One region of the Streptomyces sp. NBC_01320 genome, then DNA from elsewhere that is predicted to be linked to it. Evidence: riboswitches for the same ligand, from Rfam matches in the RefSeq annotation. Region 1 holds a riboswitch; each other region holds the start of a gene.
What was found. A riboswitch is a leader RNA that binds a small molecule or an ion and turns the genes downstream of it on or off. The one in region 1 is predicted to bind cyclic di-AMP.
Positions count from the first base shown of each region.

Region 1 (4,205 bases):
TGGCCCGGGTGCTCGCCGACTGGGGACTGCCCGACGACACCGAGACAGCCGACACCATCCGGCTCATCGTCTCGGAACTCGTGACCAACGCCGTCCAGCACACCTTCGGTCAGTCGCCCACCTTCACCGTGGACCTCCGGCTGGAGCGGGAGGAGCAGCTGCACCTCGGGGTGACGGACAGTCACCCCCGCCGGCCCCAGCGCCTGCCCGCTGCCGTGCAGCAGGACAACGGCCGCGGCATGGTGATCATCCGCTGTCTGGCCAAGGAGTGCGGCGGTCGTCTCAGGGTGACGCCCACCAGCGAGGGGGGCAAGACCGTCTGGATCGCGCTCCCGTGGACCGTACCCGCCCAGACCTGACTGCCCGAGCGGGCGGCGCACGTCACTGGGCCGACGTCGCCCGCCCGAAGCCGCCGCGCAGCAGCGCGCACAGCGTCGCCGCCGCTCCGCTCGCGCGCTCGCCGTGGTGCACCACCGAGATCGTCCGCCGGAACGCCGCGGGTTCCAGCCGCCGCACGGACAGCGGAGTCGGCGACATCGCGGCGACCATCTCCGGTACCACCGCCATCCCGATCCCCGCGCTGACCAGGGCGCACACCAGGGCGTAGCCGGGCGACTCGCAGACCACCGCGGGCGTCGCCCCCACCTCGGCCAGGGCGTTCTCCACCCCGCGGCGGGGCGGATGGGCCGGTGCGCTGCTGATCAGCGGCCGGTCTGCCAGCTCCGTAACCGGCAGCCGTCCCGTGCCCTCAGACAGCACCTGGCCGACCGCAGTGATCAGCACCAGCTCCTCGACCAGCAGCGGCTCCACGCAGACCCCGGACGGCACCGGCGCCGCGGGCCCCGGCTCGTACGCATGGGTCAGCGCCAGATCGACCTTACCCGAGGCGACGGCGGCGATCCCCCCGGGCGGTTCGTAGTCCGTGACGGACAGCTCCACATCCGGGTGGGCGCGCCGGAACGCGCTCAGTACCGGCGGCAGCAGATGGATACCCGCCGTGGTGAACGTGCCGACCCGGAGGCGTCCGCCGGAGAGCCCGGCCAGTCGGCTCAGTTCGTGGCGCGCACGGTCCATCTCGTCGAGGACCCGCCGGGCGCGTACGACCAGCAGCTCGCCCGCGGCCGTCAGCCGGGCGCCACGGTGGTGGCGCACCAGCAGCGCGGCGCCCGCCTCCCGCTCCAGCTTGGCCAGCTGCTGGGAGAGTGCGGGCGCGGTGTAGCCGAGGCGGGCAGCGGCGCGCGTGATCGAACCGGCCTCGGCGACCGCCACCAGCGCCGCGAGCCGTGTCGGGTCGAACATTAAGCGTTCCTTTTGGCAGACCCAGAAGATTGCAAGTACATGCTGAAGGCTACGTCGGTCCATGGTGGACCCATGGACGGACAACTGATCGCCTTCATCGGGGTCGCCGCAGGGATGGTGGCGCTGCCGGGCGCGGACTTCACGGTGGTCGTACGGAACGCACTCGCCTCGCGTGCGGCCGGGGTGGCCACGGCGCTGGGGGTCGCCGGGGGACTGCTCATCCACACGGCGCTCGCCGTCGCCGGGCTCGCGGCGGTCCTGGTCACGGTGCCCGTCCTGTTCAGCACGGTCCAGCTGCTCGGCGGGGCGTACGTCCTCTATCTGGGAATCAGTGGCGTGCACGCGGCATGGCGCCGCACCAGGGATGCTGGCGTGGGCACGAGGGTGGACGGAGGGCCGACGGCGACCAGCGCGCGGCGCGCCCTGCGCCAGGGCTTTCTGACCAACGCTCTGAACCCCAAGGCGCCCGTGCTCTTCCTGAGCCTGCTGCCGCAATTCGTCCCTGACGGACAGCCGCCCCTCCCCAGGACCCTGCTGCTGGCCACCGTCGTCGTGCTGCTCGCGCTGATCTGGTTCCCGTCCGTGGCGCTCCTGGTGGACCGCCTGGGCCGGTGGCTGCGCCGGCCGCGTACCGCCCGCGCCATCGAGGGCGGCAGCGGCGCGGCGCTCACCGCGCTGGGGCTGGTCCTGGTGACCGGACCCCTGGTGTACTGAAGCACGTGGTGAATGGGGGAGCCGGAGGAGAATCGGAGGGATCAGCGAACTCGTCCGTACCAGACGCTTCTCGTCCAGATCTTCTCCAGCCGCACGACGGAACCGGTCTTCGGGGAGTGCCAGATCTTCCCCCTGCCGGCGTAGATGCCGACGTGGTAGACGCTGCGTCCCCAGTGGAAGAAGACCAGATCGCCACGTTTCCGCTTCGACGCCGAGACGTGACGGGTCTTGTTGTACTGCTGCTGGGCCGTGCGTGGGAGCCTCTTGCCCACCTTCTTGAACGCATACAGCGTCAGCCCGGAACAGTCGAAACGGTGGGGGCCGGTGCCCCCGTACCGGTACGGCGATCCCTTCTTCGACGCGGCGATCTTGAGCGCCTTGGTCGCACGCGTCGCGGCCTGGGCGTCGGTCACGACGCCGGGGACGATCATGGAGCCGCCGACGGCGGCGAGGGTCAGAACCGTGGCCGTACCGGCCCGGGCGATCAGAAACGGGACATGAACCTGCGCAGTCATGCGCAACCCTTCGTCAGCCGCCTGTGAAGGATGACCTGTCGGGTTCGGGCTGGCGAAGTTGCCCGGCCGCGCGGTGCGGCTTCACCCCGAGGGTCGACCGGATGCCGGTCGACCCGTTGTGCTCGGGTCCTCCACTCCTGCCGATCCACTTCTGTCGACCAGTCATCCGGGCGGCGGCAGGACTCGGCGTCCGCCCGGACCGCCTCGCCGTGGTGGCGGGGGCTTGTCGTCCCACGGATCTTGACTCACCGGCTGCCGGATTTCCGAAGCAAAACAGCGATATGCGAAGTTCGCCACTAATGGTCTGTTTGGTTGAGCGAGGGGTGATTTGGGTACTCGTCAGACCGTCTCGACCGGTCCCGTACCAGCGACGGAACGGCATATTTCGCTCACCGTCCACGTCGGCGGCGCAAGTCGAGTTGTCCCTCTCGCGGGGGATTCCTTGCGCCGGACGAGCGAGAAAATTCGATCAGCGTGCCGGGCGTGTCGCCTACGGAGAGATGATCAACTCATCGGGGCCGGGGGCACGGTGACCCGTCCGGCCCGCCGCTCCCCGTCCAACACGCGTAGGGCCCGTGCCAACGTCGCGGCGTGGATCTGTGCTTCACCCCGCTCGTGCATCATGGTGAGCGCGTCCCGCAGGGCGCCCGACCGCGAGGCGAGTGCCTGGGCCGCGCGCAGCGCGCCGTAGGTGTCGCTGCCGCGGGCGGGGTTGATCCGGCCCAGCTGGTCGAGCACTTCCAGGTAGCAGTCGATGAACTCGGCCTCGGCGCGCGTCAGTGCGGGCAGCGGTGGGAGGTGGGGTGGCTGCATCGGCGGTTCACCTCGCGCTGTTCGGCGGGAGCGACGTCCTGCGGTTCTCCAGGACGTGGTCCACCAGCCCGTACGCCTTGGCTCCGGCGGCGTCGAGGATGAGGTCGCGCTCGAAGTCGGCGGCGATCCGCTCGGCGCTGCGGCCGGTGTGGCGGGCCAGCATGCGGGTGAGCAGCTCACGGACGCGGACCAGTTCCCGCGCCTCGATCTCCAGATCGGACGGTTGGCCCTGAACCGGCTCCGGGAGCTCGGGCTGCTGGACGACGACCCTGGCCCCGGGCAGGGCGTGCCGTCGGCCGGGAGCGCCCGCGGCGAGCAGGACCGCCGCGCTGGAACCGGCCTGGCCGAGGCAGAACGTCTCCACCTCGCAGGTGAGGTAGTCCATCGTGTCGTAGATGGCGGACATGGCGCCGAACGAGCCGCCGGGGGAGTTGATGTAGAGGGAGATCGGCCGCTCGGGCGCGGCGTGCTCCAGATACATGAACTGCGCGATCAGGTCGTTGGCGGCGGTGTCGTTGACCGGGGTGCCGAGGAAGACGATGCGCTCGGCGAGCAGCTTGGAGTACGGGTCGAGGGTGCGGGTCCCTTCGGTCGTGCGCTCGGTGAACTCGGGCAGGACGTAACGGGCGGCAGGGCGGAACATGGCTGGCCTCTCCTCCGGTGTCTGTACGCGCCTGCGGGGGCATCCGTAAAAAAATGTACAGGACGTACAGAAGGTTATGATGGGGAGCACGCATCCTAGTGATCCACTAAAAGGCCGAGGTCAGAGCAATGCCGGTGAATTAGCGGAACCCTGCTGGTCAGGAGCTCACCGATGGTTGGTTTGGGTGGATTTCACCCTTGGTGACGCTGGGTAGTTCGTCA
Region 1 is NZ_CP108390.1:9,279,255-9,283,459, forward strand. Features, by position in the region: gene OG395_RS42260 (ATP-binding protein) at 1-359, shown strand, start outside; gene OG395_RS42265 (LysR family transcriptional regulator) at 382-1,299, opposite strand; gene OG395_RS42270 (LysE family translocator) at 1,372-2,013, shown strand; gene OG395_RS42275 (C40 family peptidase) at 2,055-2,528, opposite strand; cyclic di-AMP (ydaO/yuaA leader) riboswitch at 2,532-2,695, opposite strand; gene OG395_RS42280 (hypothetical protein) at 3,033-3,341, opposite strand; gene OG395_RS42285 (ATP-dependent Clp protease proteolytic subunit) at 3,349-3,984, opposite strand.

Region 2 (4,205 bases), 7.1 Mb from region 1:
TGCCGGTGGCTCTGATCCGGTCGATGTACGTCTTCTGCAGCGATTTCTTGCCGTAGTTGTTGCCGTAGAGGATCTCGCCGGCCAGCGCCGACCTGGAGACGGTTCCGGCCTCTTCCTGCCTCATGTAGTCCCAGTCGTACACGGTGGGCACGAAGACGAACGGGAAGCCGGCACGTTCGGCCTGCTTACGGCCGACCCGGGCGTACTGGTAGCACGCGGCGGTGTCGAACCAGGCCGGATCGATGGTGCTGGCCCCGAGCGCCGCATTGGCGCGCGGGTAGTAGATGCCGTACATCTCGTCGGCGTCCACCGACGGGAGGACGGCTCCGAAGTTCTCGCGCTTGGGGGTGACCGCCATCCCGCCGTTGACCAGCGAGCCGCCACCGACACCGCGGCCCTGGTAGACGGTGATCCCGCTGAACTCCTCGGCGTCGAGGATCCCTGTGCTGCGGGTGACGTTCTTGTCGATGGGGAAGCCGAGGAAGTTGCTGAGGGGTTGCTTCGTCCTGGTGCGGAGCCAGTACGACCGACTGTCCGGGGATGTCGTGTTGGCGAAGATCTTGCCGTCCGGGCCGGGGGTGTCCCAGGCCATGCCCATTTCGATCATGTGCACGTCGACGCCTGCCTGGGCGAGACGCAGTGCGGCGACGGAGCCGCCGTATCCGGACCCGATCACCAGGGCCGGGACATGGGCCCCGGAGCCGATCGGAGCGGCCGCGGAGCCGACCCCGGCCTGGGCCGGGGTGGTGTGACCCGCGAGGGCCGCGACTCCTAAAATAGAACCAGTTCCCGTGATGAATCTTCGACGTGAAACGCCCTTGGGGCCTGCATCATGCATGGTGGAGTCACTCATGTGACACGCCTCACTCTCTTCAGAGTGAAACTGGTTCTACTGCTGTTTGCGTGTCAAGTCACTACATACCTGCGGGTAATATGCACCCGATCGAGGCGCCCGGACACGCAACGTCACGCATCAGGCGGGCCGGCCCCGGTGGCGCTCGGTCCTCCTCGGCGAACGCGCGCCTGCGCGAGCAGAGCGGTGCGGTAATCCCGGTGCCTCTTCGACAAGCGGTCTCGTCGCCCGTCTGGACGACGAGCCGGCCGGGTGGTGCGCGATCGAGCCCCGCACGCCCTACCCCCGCCTTTTCCCGCCCGCGCCTCCTGGACCGGACGGCAGGAGGACAGGACCGGCGACAGCGCCTGGGCAGTGACCTGCTCCGTCACTCGCAAGGGCTTCCGCCTGATCGGCATCACGTACGCGCCCGCACGCGCCACGGTCGATTTCGCGCGTGATCGCGGAGCTCGCGCGGTCGAGGCCCAACCGATGATCACACGGCCGGCAGTGCGCATCCCCTGGGGGCGAGCTCCATGTCGGCAGCCGTGACGTTTTTCGCCGACGCAGGGTTCGCCGAGGTCAGCAGGCCCACACTCAGGCGGGCCGTCATGCGGATCGACTTCTGAATCGTCTCCCGTGCGCGACACCGACGGGAACGGGTGGCGAAGCCCCATCGGACCTTCGCCACCCGTCATTCCCGAATCAACGCAACCGGGGGTCAGTAGGCCCCGAACACGTTGTCGATCGAGCCGTACTTGGCGGCGGCGTAGTTGCACGCGGCCGTGATGTTGGCGACCGGGTCGTAGGGGTCCATCGACGTACCGGGCACGTGGTAGGCCCGGAAGGTGGGGTCGATGACCTGCAGGAGACCCTTGGACGGCGTGCCCTTGGCTGCGTTCGAGTCCCAGTTGTTGATGGCCCGGGGGTTGCCCGAGGACTCGCGCATGATGTTGCGGTGGATCCCGTCGTAGCTGCCGGGGATACCGTGCTTGGCCATGACGGCCAGCGATTCCTTGATCCAGCCGTCGAGGTCGTTCGTGTACGTCGCGGGCTTGGGGGTGACAGCAGCGGCGGTGCTCGCAGCCGTCGTGGACTCGACAGCCGCGGGCGCGGCCTCGGCGCCGATGGTGAGCTTCTGGCCCGGGTGAATCACGCCGGGGTCGGCTCCGATGACCGCTCGATTGTCCTTGTACAGCTGCTGCCAACCGCCGCTCACGGACTGGCTCAGGGCGATCTTGTAAAGGGTGTCACCGGCTATCACGGAATAGGTGGAGGGCGTAGCCGCCCGCACGGCAGTCGACTTGGCGGGGGCGGCAGCGGGCGCCACCGTCTTGGCGGCGGCGGTGACAGGCTGCGCCGGAGCTGCCGAGGCAACGGTCGCCCCGATCATCGGAAGAGCCAGAGCGGCTCCGCCCGTGCTCACGGCAATGATTCCGCGAGTCAGCGAACCGGACTTACGACGACGGTGGTTACCCATTGCGGGCATGGCGCATTCCTCTCCGTCGCCTACGAGGTGAGCTGTCGGGTTGAGGCTGGAGTTGCCTGGCCGTATGGGAATACGACTTCACCCCTAGCCGTTCCGGATACCGGATCGGCGGCTTGCCTGGGTCCCCCGCTCCTGCCGTACATGAGTGGTCGGGTTCCCGGACGGCGGCAGGATTCGGCGTTCCATCCGGATTGACGGTGACCGTAGGCGAGAAACTCCGACCTGAACAAGCCCCCATTTCTCGATCACAATTCATTTACAAGATCGAGTCATGGAATTTCCCCCAATCCACCCCTGCCCACGAAGCCAATTTTCTTGGCGCAGCAGGGAACCGGGCGGCACGCCGCTGCGTCCGCGCGCCCGAAAGGTGACTCTCACCACTCAGTCCGAAAAGGGCGATTTGCCCGGCGCGTAAAGCCTCGACTCGTGAGGGTTGCGCATGCATCAGACAGTCGAGCAGCTTCCCCTAATCGCCAAAATTGCGACATTAGGCAGATATTGGCGTCGGCGGGCAGGCCCTCCGGCCTCCGGCTCGTCGGGAAGGGCGTCCCCGGGGAGACGGAAGGGAGCAGCCGCGCGTCACGCGTCTGCTCCGACTGCGGCGCACGAGTGGCCGCCCACCCCGGCCAGGTCGCGCAGGTTCACGCGAACGACACCAGGGCGGTCGCACGAGGTGCCGTACGCCTTCGGCATGGCCATGATGGTGCGGAAGAACGCCCTGCCCGCCCACCGGGACCGTCCGGCAGCACGAAAGAAGTGATGGCGATGGAGCTGTTCCCGCCCATGCCGCTCGCCGAGTGGCGTGACACCAAAGAGACGCTCCACCGCTTCGCGCAGGTCGTCGGAAAGATCCGCCTCGCGGCCAGTGTCCGGCGCAATCACTGGTGGAACGTTCCGTTTCACCTCACTGGCCGCGGTATCACCACCCGCCCCATGGGGCAGATCGACGGCAACCCGATTTTCACGGTGGACTTCGACTTCGTCGACCATCGCCTCGTCATCACAAGACTGGACGGCGTGACGGTCTCGTTCCCGCTTTCGGGCCAGTCCGTGGCGTCCTTCCACGAGAAGGTCATGGCCGCCCTGGAAGCGCTGGGTATCGAGGTGGATATCAACGTGCCCAAGCCATTCGATCTGCCTGACGCCGACCGGCCGTTCGCCGAGGACACTCAGCACGCGGCATACGATCCCGAACACGCCAACCGGTATTGGCAGGTTCTCAGTCAAGTGGCGCTGGTACTGGAGGAATTCGCGGCGCGGTTTTCGGGGAAAGTCAGTCCCGTGCACCATTTCTGGCACACCTTCGATATCGCCCACACCCGCTTTTCGGAGCGTCAGATCGACCAGCCCCAGCGGATCGACCCGGTGACGCGGGAGGCCTACTCCCGGGAAGTGATCAGCTTCGGTTTCTGGTTCGGTGACGACAAGTTCGCCGCGCCCGCGTTCTACTCGTACACCGCTCCCGAACCGGCGCGGCTGGCGGAGGAACCGCTCACTCCGGTGTCGGCGCAATGGGTGGATCGTGGCGGCAGCCACCTGGCGGTGCTGCCGTACGACGCGGCCCGCACCGAGAGCGATCCCCGTGCGGCCGTACTCGCCTTCTACGAAAGCGCCTATCAGGCCGGAGCGGGGCGCGCCGGCTGGGACATCGACCGTCTCGCCTGTCCCGGCGGGATGACCGATCCGTGTCTGAGGACCCGTATGTCCGCCGGTGGATGAGGAGCGCGGTTCAGTGCAGCTGCCGCTCCCAGTCCGCGGGGACCTTGCCCTGGGGACCCGGGGTCGGCTGGTCGACCGGGTGCGAGGTGGGCGGCAGCAGCTCCAATCCCTCGTAATATTCCTCGGTCTCGATGTTCCAGAGCCAGTTCTCCCCCGGCTCGAAGC
Region 2 is NZ_CP108390.1:2,170,120-2,174,324, forward strand. Features, by position in the region: gene OG395_RS10365 (GMC oxidoreductase) at 1-853, opposite strand, end outside; gene OG395_RS10370 (transglycosylase SLT domain-containing protein) at 1,554-2,321, opposite strand; cyclic di-AMP (ydaO/yuaA leader) riboswitch at 2,324-2,511, opposite strand; gene OG395_RS10375 (DUF5996 family protein) at 3,087-4,040, shown strand; gene OG395_RS10380 (UBP-type zinc finger domain-containing protein) at 4,051-4,205, opposite strand, start outside.
Region 2: another riboswitch for cyclic di-AMP. It lies ahead of OG395_RS10370 (transglycosylase SLT domain-containing protein); the one in region 1 lies ahead of OG395_RS42275 (C40 family peptidase).

Region 3 (4,205 bases), 5.2 Mb from region 1:
CACGGCGGTGGCCCGCTCGGCGTGCTGGGCGGCCAGCGCCCTGGCCCGTTCCGCGTCCCCACGCGCCACGGCGTCCACGATGGCTCCGTGCTCGGCCCAGGAATCGGCGGGGCGGGCCGGCTGCTCGACCGCGTACATCCAGGCGATCTTGTGCCGTAGCTGGGTGAGCAGCGCGATGAGCCCGGGGCTGGCGGACGCCTGGGCGAGCGTCTCGTGGAACCAGCCGCCCAGCGAGCGCAGATCCTCCCCCTCGCCCCGTCGTGCTCTCTCCTGACCCAGCCTGACCAGGCCGCGGAGCACCTTGAGGTGCGCCTCGGTGCGGCGTTGCGCGGCACGGGCCGCACCCAGCGGCTCCAGCAGCATCCGTACCTCCAGAAGGTCGGCGGCCTCCTGTTCGGTGGGCTCGGCGACACAGGCACCCGCATGTCGGCGAGTGACCACGAAGCCCTCGGACTCCAGGGTGCGCAGCGCTTCCCGCACCGGGACACGAGAGACCCCGTAACGACGCGCGAGCAGCTCCTCGGTGAGTCTGCTGCCGCGTTCGAAGACACCGGAGACGATGTCGTCGCGGATTGCTGTGCATACCGATTGCGCCGGAATGCGCATGTCCGAACCTCCGCCTTAATCCCCGCGAAACGCGGCCGATCGACGCCTGTTCTGTGACTCTATTGCAATGCGACTGCATTTCCGACGCCGGGCCGAGAACCATGAATATCTTTTGGACCGGGGCCGGTTCCGCGGGGCGGTTCGGCAGGGGCGGAAACGACGAAGGCCCCGGCGGAAAACCGGGGCCTTCGGGGTGGTGCGGAGGGAACGTCGGTCAGACGTTCACGCCATGGGCGCGCAGGTACGCCACGGGGTCCATGTCGGAGCCGTACGAAGGCGTGGTGCGGGCCTCGAAGTGGAGGTGCGGTCCGGTGGAGTTGCCGGTCGAGCCGGAGAGGCCGATCCGCTGGCCCGCACCGACGCTCTGGCCGACGGAGACGCCGATCGAGGAGAGGTGACCGTACTGGGTGTACGTGCCGTCCGTCATCCGCAGCACGATGTTGTTGCCGTATGCGCCGCCCCAGCCCGCCTCGACGACCGTGCCGGCGCCGACGGCGACGACGGAGCTGCCGGAGGCGGCATGGAAGTCGATGCCCGAGTGCCTGCCGGAGGACCAGAGGGAACCGCTCGACTTGTAGCCGGTGGTGACGTACGAACCGGCGACCGGGAGCCGGAAGGAGCCCAGGCGGGTGCGCTCGGCGGAACGGGCAGCGCGGGCCTTCGCGTCACGGGCCGCCTTGGCGCGGGCCTCGGCCTTGGCCTTCGCCGCCGCCTCGGCCTTCGCCTTGGCCTTGGCCTTCGCTGCCGCGGCAGCCTTCGCCTTCGCGGCGACGTCGGCCTGGCGCTTCTGCACGTCGGCCTGGGTGGCCACCTGGTCGGCGAGGGCACCCTCGATGGCGATGATCTGGGTCAGGCCGGTCTCACTGACGGAGGAGGCCTCGGCATCCGTGGCGAGGGCCGGAGAGGCCAGTCCGCCGATGACGCCGGTGGTCGCCAGCGTCGCGACTCCGGCGACGCGCGCGCTCCTGCGCTTCAGGCGGCTCGGGGCACGGTGCTTCCCGGTGGGGCGGGTGAACGCCATGAACTAGCTGGTCCTTTCCTTCCTTCTCGCCTACCGGGTTAGCTGACGGGTTCGGAGCAGGAAGGTCTCCTACGGATCCCCGGCCTCGCAGGAGGTCGCGGCATCCGATTCACCCCAGGGACTGTGTGGGTCCCCGGCTCCCCAGGCTCGCGCCTGACGGGGACTCGGCGATCACTGCCCGGCGCCACGGATGCGGCATACGAGTGACGGACAGTGGAGCCGACGCTAGGCGGGGGCACTTTCATTCACCAAACGGACAGGGTGTTTTGTAGCGCATCCCACAGGGCAAGCAAGACACTTTCATGTCAAATCAGACAAAAGGGAAGACTCTGACGAGAAGCGACTCGCCAGGGTCTCCCTTTGTCCCTCTTTGCGGGACTTTGACACATCAGCCGGTGACGACCGACACCTCTCCGATGCCCAACGTCCTGACCGGCTCCTCGATCTGCGCGGCGTCGCCGACGAGAATCGTGACCAGCCGGTCCACGGGGAAGGCGTTGACCACGGCTGCGGTCGCCTCGACCGTGCCGGTCTCGGCCAGGCGGGCGTACAACTGTGCCTGGTAGTCGTCCGGGAGGTGCTGCTCGACCTGGTCGGCGAGCGTGCCTGCGACGGAGGCAGCCGTCTCGAACTTCAGCGGGGCGACACCCACGAAGTTCTGCACAGCGGTCTCGCGCTCGGCGTCGGTCAGCCCCTCGGCCGCCAGCGTCCGCAGGACCTTCCACAGGTCGTCGAGCGCCGCTCCGGTGGACTCCGTGTCCACCGAGCCGCTGATCGCCAGCATCGCCGCGCCGGTCGCACCGGAGGCGGAGTCCGGGGCCGTCGAGCGCAGGACCTGCCCGAAGGCCCGGACACCGTAGGTGTACCCCTTCTCCTCGCGCAGCACCCGGTCCAACCGGGAGGTGAGCGTGCCGCCCAGGCAGTAGGTGCCGAGGACCTGGGCCGGCCACACGCTGTCGTGCCGGTCGGCGCCGATGCGGCCGATCAGAAGCTGCGTCTGCACAGCGCCCGGACGGTCGATGATCACCACGCGGCCGGTGTCGTCGGCGGTGATCGGCGGGACCGGACGGGGCTCCACAGTGTTCCCGGTCCAGTCGCCGACGGTGTCGGCGAGCAGTGCGTCCAGGTCGATACCGGTGAGATCACCGACGACGACGGCGGTCGCGGTGGACGGCCGGACATGGGCCTCGTAGAAGGCGCGCACGGCCGCGGAGTCGATCCGCTCCACCGTCTCCTCGGTGCCCTGGCGCGGGCGCGACATCCGCGACGTGGCCGGGAAGAGCTCCTTGGACAGCTGCTTGGCGGCACGCCGGGCCGGGTTGGCCTGCTCGTGCGGAATCTCGTCGAGCCGGTTGTTCACCAGTCGTTCAACCTCGCTGTCGGCGAACGCGGGCGCCCGCAGCGCCTCGGCGATCAGCCCGAGCGCCTTGGCCAGCCGAGAAGCCGGGACCTCCAGGGAGACTCGCATGCCGGGATGGTCGGCATGCGCGTCGAGGGTGGCGCCGCAACGCTCCAGCTCGGCGGCGAACTCCTCGGCGGAGTGCTTGTCCGTGCCCTCGGAAAGGGCCCGCGCCATGATCGTGGCCACGCCGTCGAGGCCCTCGGGCTCGGCGTCCAGCGGGGCGTCGAGGAAGATCTCGACCGCGACGACCTGCTGGCCGGGACGGTGGCAGCGCAGCACCGTCAGCCCGTTGGGCAGGGCGCCGCGCTCGGGCGCGGGAAAGGCCCAGGGCCTGGCCGTGCCGGGGGTCGGCTGCGGGTGGTACTCCATCGAAACTCCAGTCGCGGCAGCGTCGGTCACTTGTCCGCCCCTTCGTGCGCGTCGGTGTCGGTGTCCGTCTCGTCGGCTTCCGCGTCGGCGGATTCGGCCGCCTCGACCGGCTCGTAGACGAGCACCGCCCGGTTGTCGGGCCGCAGCTGGGCCCTGGCCGCCGCCTGGACCTCCTCCGCGGTGACGTCGAGGACCCGCTGGACGGCGGTCAGGGCGAGCTGCGGGTCGCCGAACAGCACGGCGAACCGGCAGAGTTCATCGGCGCGGCCCGCGACCGTACCGAGCCGGTCCAGCCACTCGCGCTCCAACTGTGCCTGAGCACGCTCCATTTCCTCGGGCGTGGGGCCCTCGGCGGCGAACCGGGCCAGCTCCTCGTCGACCGCGGCCTCGATCTGCGACACCTCGACACCGCCGGACGTCTTCACGTCCAGCCAGCCGAGCGAGGGCGCGCCGGCCAACCGCAGCAGCCCGAAACCTGCCGCAACGGCCGTGCGGTCGCGGCGGACCAGACGGTTGTGCAGCCGGGAGGACTCGCCGCCGCCGAGCACGGTCAGCGCGAGATCCGCGGCGTCGCACTCCCTGGTGCCGTCGTGCGGCAGCCGGTAGGCGGCCATCAGCGCCCGGGCCGGGACCTCCTCGTGCACCTCTTCGCGCAGCTGCTCGCCGATGATCTCGGGGAGCGTGCCGTCGCGCGGCGGCTGCTTGCCGTCGTGGGACGGGATGGAGCCGAAGTACTTCTCGATCCAGGCGAGCGTCTGCTCGGGGTCGATGTCGCCGACGACCGACAGCACCGCGTTGTTGGGTGCG
Region 3 is NZ_CP108390.1:4,106,393-4,110,597, forward strand. Features, by position in the region: gene OG395_RS18610 (GntR family transcriptional regulator) at 1-606, opposite strand, end outside; gene OG395_RS18615 (M23 family metallopeptidase) at 821-1,627, opposite strand; cyclic di-AMP (ydaO/yuaA leader) riboswitch at 1,641-1,807, opposite strand; gene OG395_RS18620 (M16 family metallopeptidase) at 2,016-3,398, opposite strand; gene OG395_RS18625 (M16 family metallopeptidase) at 3,425-4,205, opposite strand, start outside.
Region 3: another riboswitch for cyclic di-AMP. It lies ahead of OG395_RS18615 (M23 family metallopeptidase); the one in region 1 lies ahead of OG395_RS42275 (C40 family peptidase).

Region 4 (4,205 bases), 2.3 Mb from region 1:
TGAACATCGACCCGCCCGACCACACCAGACTGCGCCGACTGGTCTCGAAGGCGTTCACGCCGCGCCGGGTCGCCGAGTTCGCCCCGCGCGTGCAGGAGCTGACGGACCGCCTCATCGACAACTTCATCGAGGAGGGATCCGCGGACCTCATCCACGATTTCGCGTTCCCGCTCCCCATCTACGCGATCTGTGACCTGCTCGGCGTCCCGCGCGAGGACCAGGACGACTTCCGGGACTGGGCGGGGATGATGATCCGCCACGGCGGTGGTCCGCGCGGCGGGGTGGCCCGGTCGGTGAAGAAGATGCGCGGCTATCTCGCGGAGCTCATCCACCGGAAGCGGGAGAACCCGGGGGAGGACCTGATCTCGGGGCTGATCCGGGCGAGCGACCACGGCGAGCACCTCACCGAGAACGAGGCCGCCGCCATGGCTTTCATCCTCCTCTTCGCGGGATTCGAGACGACGGTCAACCTCATCGGCAACGGGGTGTACGCCCTGCTGCGCGATCCGGAGCAGCGGGAGCGGCTGCAGCGCTCGCTCGATGCGGGGGAGAGCGGGCTGCTGGAGACCGGCATCGAGGAACTGCTGCGGTACGACGGTCCGGTGGAGCTGGCGACCTGGCGGTTCGCCACCGAGCCGCTGACCCTCGGCGGGCAGCGGATCGCGGCGGGTGACCCCGTGCTGGTGGTGCTCGCCGCCGCCGACCGCGACCCGGAACGGTTTACGGACCCGGACACGCTGGACCTCGCGCGGCGTGACAATCAGCACCTCGGATACGGGCACGGCATCCATTACTGCCTGGGAGCACCGCTTGCCCGACTGGAGGGGCAGGCTGCCCTGGCCACCCTGTTGAGGCGCCTCCCGGACCTGCGGCTTGCGGTGGAACCTACCGATTTGCGGTGGCGTGGCGGGCTCATCATGCGTGGACTGCGCACGCTTCCGGTGGAGTTCGGTCCCGGACGGCGTTCCGGCGAAGGTGACGCCCTGTCAACTCTGTGACTTTCACGTGATCTGCGCTGCATCGACTTGTGACAGGCGTTCGAGTGCCGCTACGTTCACCGTTCGACTCACCAGTCACTTGTCAGTCACACGGAAGGCAATCCCATGGGCTCCGCGAACGGCAGGCACCGTCGCCCTCGCCAGGCACCCGCGATCGTCGTCACCGCAGGCGTGACCGGTTCGGCCATCGCCATCCCCCTGCTCGGCGCGGCCGGTGCGCACGCCGCCGACGCCACGACCTGGGACCGGGTCGCAGAGTGCGAGAGCGGCGGCATGTGGAGCGCCGACCTCGGCAACGGCTTCTACGGCGGTCTTCAGTTCTCGCAGGGCGACTGGAAGGCGTACGGCGGTGAGGCGTACGCCCCGCGCGCCGACCTCGCCAGTCGCTCGCAGCAGATAGCGGTCGCCGAGAAGGTCCTGGACGACCGGGGGCCGAAGGAGTGGCCCAGCTGTGCGGTGATCTCCGGGCTCACGGAGGACGGGTCGTTGCCGGGGGTCGACCCGGGAATCGTGCCCTCGGCCGAACCGGCGGAGAGCGGGGATGCGTCCGAGGCGCCGTCCACCGAGGCGTCCGCCACGCCTTCGGGCAAGGCGTCGCACAAGCCGTCAGCCACGCCGTCGTCCAAGAAGTCTGATTCATCCGAATCACCCCAGAAGTCTGGCTCGTCCGACAATGGGGTGGGTGGCAAGCACCGCGGTGCGCCGGCTTCCGAGGTGAGCCATGGCATGGGCAGGGGCGGCGACCGGGACTCGGGTCGGCATGCTTCCCGCGGTAACAGTGCCGGGCGCGACACGCGCGCGGCGGCGACAGACGGCGATTACACCGTCCGGCCGGGCGACAACCTCTGGGCGATTGCTGACGCACAGAAGGTTCCCGGTGGATGGCCCGCTCTCTATGAGGCGAACAAGGGTGCGGTCGGCGGCGACCCGGACCTCATCCTGCCTGGCCAGAGCCTCGATCTCGGCGTGAAGTCGAAGTGAGAGCAGTCTGATAAACGGCTAAAAGCACCCCAAAAATAGGGGTAGTTCAGGGACCTATGTCCGCTTATGCGTAAGTGAGACATGGGTCTCTTTGTGTCAACTGGCGTGTCGCGTCTGCCGGGTCTGTCCGCACCGCTCCTCACCTGCGAAAACACTGTGCGATCGGATGCCTGTAAGGACTGATTGTCCGTTATGCCCATCTTTGAATGTCGAGGTTGCGTACGTTTACGGTCGGAACCGCTCGCACCGCGGGCCCCGTCGACCGTCACGCCGAATCCTGCCGTCGGTCGAAGGGAACAGACGCGTAAAGCGCCGTAGGCAGGAGCGGGGGACCCAGGTAAGCCGCCGGGCCCGATGGCCGAAAGACCGTCAGGACCGGCTCGGGGTGAAGTCGCGTGCTAGGACATGCGACCGGGCAACTCACTTGGCCCGAACCCGACAGCTCACCTCGTAGGCGTCGGTGAGGAGAAGTTCCATGCTGCTGAACAGCAAGGGCAAGCACCGTCGCCCGTCCAAGGCCGTCCGTGTCGCCACGCTCGCCGGCGTCACCGGTGCCGCCATCGCCGCTCCCCTGATGGGTGCGACCGGTGCCTCCGCAGCCTCCGTCGCCACGTGGGACGCCGTCGCCCACTGCGAGTCCGGCGGCAACTGGTCCATCAACACCGGCAACGGCTACTACGGCGGCCTGCAGTTCTCGCAGTCCAGCTGGGCCGCCGCCGGTGGTACGCAGTACGCCCCGCGCGCCGACCTCGCCACCAAGGCACAGCAGATCGCCACCGCCGAGAAGCTCCTCGACATGCAGGGCCCGGGTGCCTGGGGCTGCGCCGGCGCCGGCAACCTGACCAACGACGGTGTCGACCCGGGCGTCGACACCGGCTCCACCGCGCAGCGGAGCACTCCGGCGCAGGAGCCGAAGCAGGCCGCGCCGAAGCAGGTCGAGCGCACCGAGGCCCCCGCCGCCTCCCGCGCGGACCGCGGCACCGCCCCCAAGGCCGCGACCAAGAAGACCGTCACCACGCCGACCGGCGCGAAGGTCGCCAAGGGCGACGGCGAGTACAAGGTGAAGTCCGGCGACTCGCTCAGCAAGATCGCCGCGCAGCACAAGGTGAAGGGCGGCTGGCAGCAGCTCTTCAAGCTGAACAAGGACATCGTCGAGGACGCCGACCTGATCTACCCGGGTCAGCAGCTCCACCTGACGAAGTAGGACGGGCCTCCGTATCTACGGGCTCCCCGTAGATACGGGCTCTCTCCTCCCCGAGCACCCCGACCCGGCGCGGATTCCCCCGTACGCGCAGGGTCGGGGTTTCAGCGTTCAACTGTTGTCGTTACCGTCCAGTAGAAATCTGGATCTTTGCCCTGCTATGAGAGCCCTTGGGTCCTTTTTCGTCCCAGGAGGCGGGCGGTCGGCGGACCGAGGCGGCCCAGCCGGTTAGGCTCTTGTCGCAAGGCCAAAGCGACCCTGCACAACCAGCGTCATATCCCAGAAGGAGATGCCTCGTGCCGTCCATCGACGTCGTCGTAGCCCGGGAAATCCTCGACTCCCGCGGAAACCCCACGGTCGAGGTCGAGGTTGGCCTCGACGACGGCAGCACGGGCCGTGCTGCTGTTCCGTCCGGCGCCTCCACCGGTGCGTTCGAGGCCATTGAGCTTCGCGACGGTGACCCCAACCGCTACCAGGGCAAGGGCGTCGAGAAGGCCGTCCTCGCCGTGATCGAGCAGATCGGCCCGGAGCTCGTCGGCTACGACGCCACCGAGCAGCGGCTGATCGACCAGGCCATGTTCGACCTGGACGCCACCGAGAACAAGGGCTCGCTCGGCGCCAACGCGATCCTCGGCGTCTCGCTGGCCGTCGCACACGCCGCGTCCGAGGCCTCGGACCTGCCGCTGTTCCGCTACCTCGGTGGCCCGAACGCGCACCTGCTGCCCGTCCCGATGATGAACATCCTCAACGGTGGGTCGCACGCCGACTCCAACGTCGACATCCAGGAGTTCATGATCGCGCCGATCGGCGCGGAGTCCTTCTCCGAGGCCCTGCGCTGGGGCGCCGAGGTCTACCACACGCTGAAGAAGGTCCTGAAGACCAAGGGCCTGTCGACCGGTCTCGGCGACGAGGGCGGCTTCGCGCCGAACCTGGAGTCGAACCGCGCCGCCCTGGACCTCATCCTCGAGGCCATCAAGGAAGCCGGTTACGCCCCGGGCAAGGACATCGCGCTCGCGCTCGACGTC
Region 4 is NZ_CP108390.1:6,947,895-6,952,099, forward strand. Features, by position in the region: gene OG395_RS31680 (cytochrome P450 family protein) at 1-998, shown strand, start outside; gene OG395_RS31685 (transglycosylase family protein) at 1,104-1,979, shown strand; cyclic di-AMP (ydaO/yuaA leader) riboswitch at 2,280-2,451, shown strand; gene OG395_RS31690 (transglycosylase family protein) at 2,455-3,183, shown strand; gene eno (phosphopyruvate hydratase) at 3,477-4,205, shown strand, end outside.
Region 4: another riboswitch for cyclic di-AMP. It lies ahead of OG395_RS31690 (transglycosylase family protein); the one in region 1 lies ahead of OG395_RS42275 (C40 family peptidase).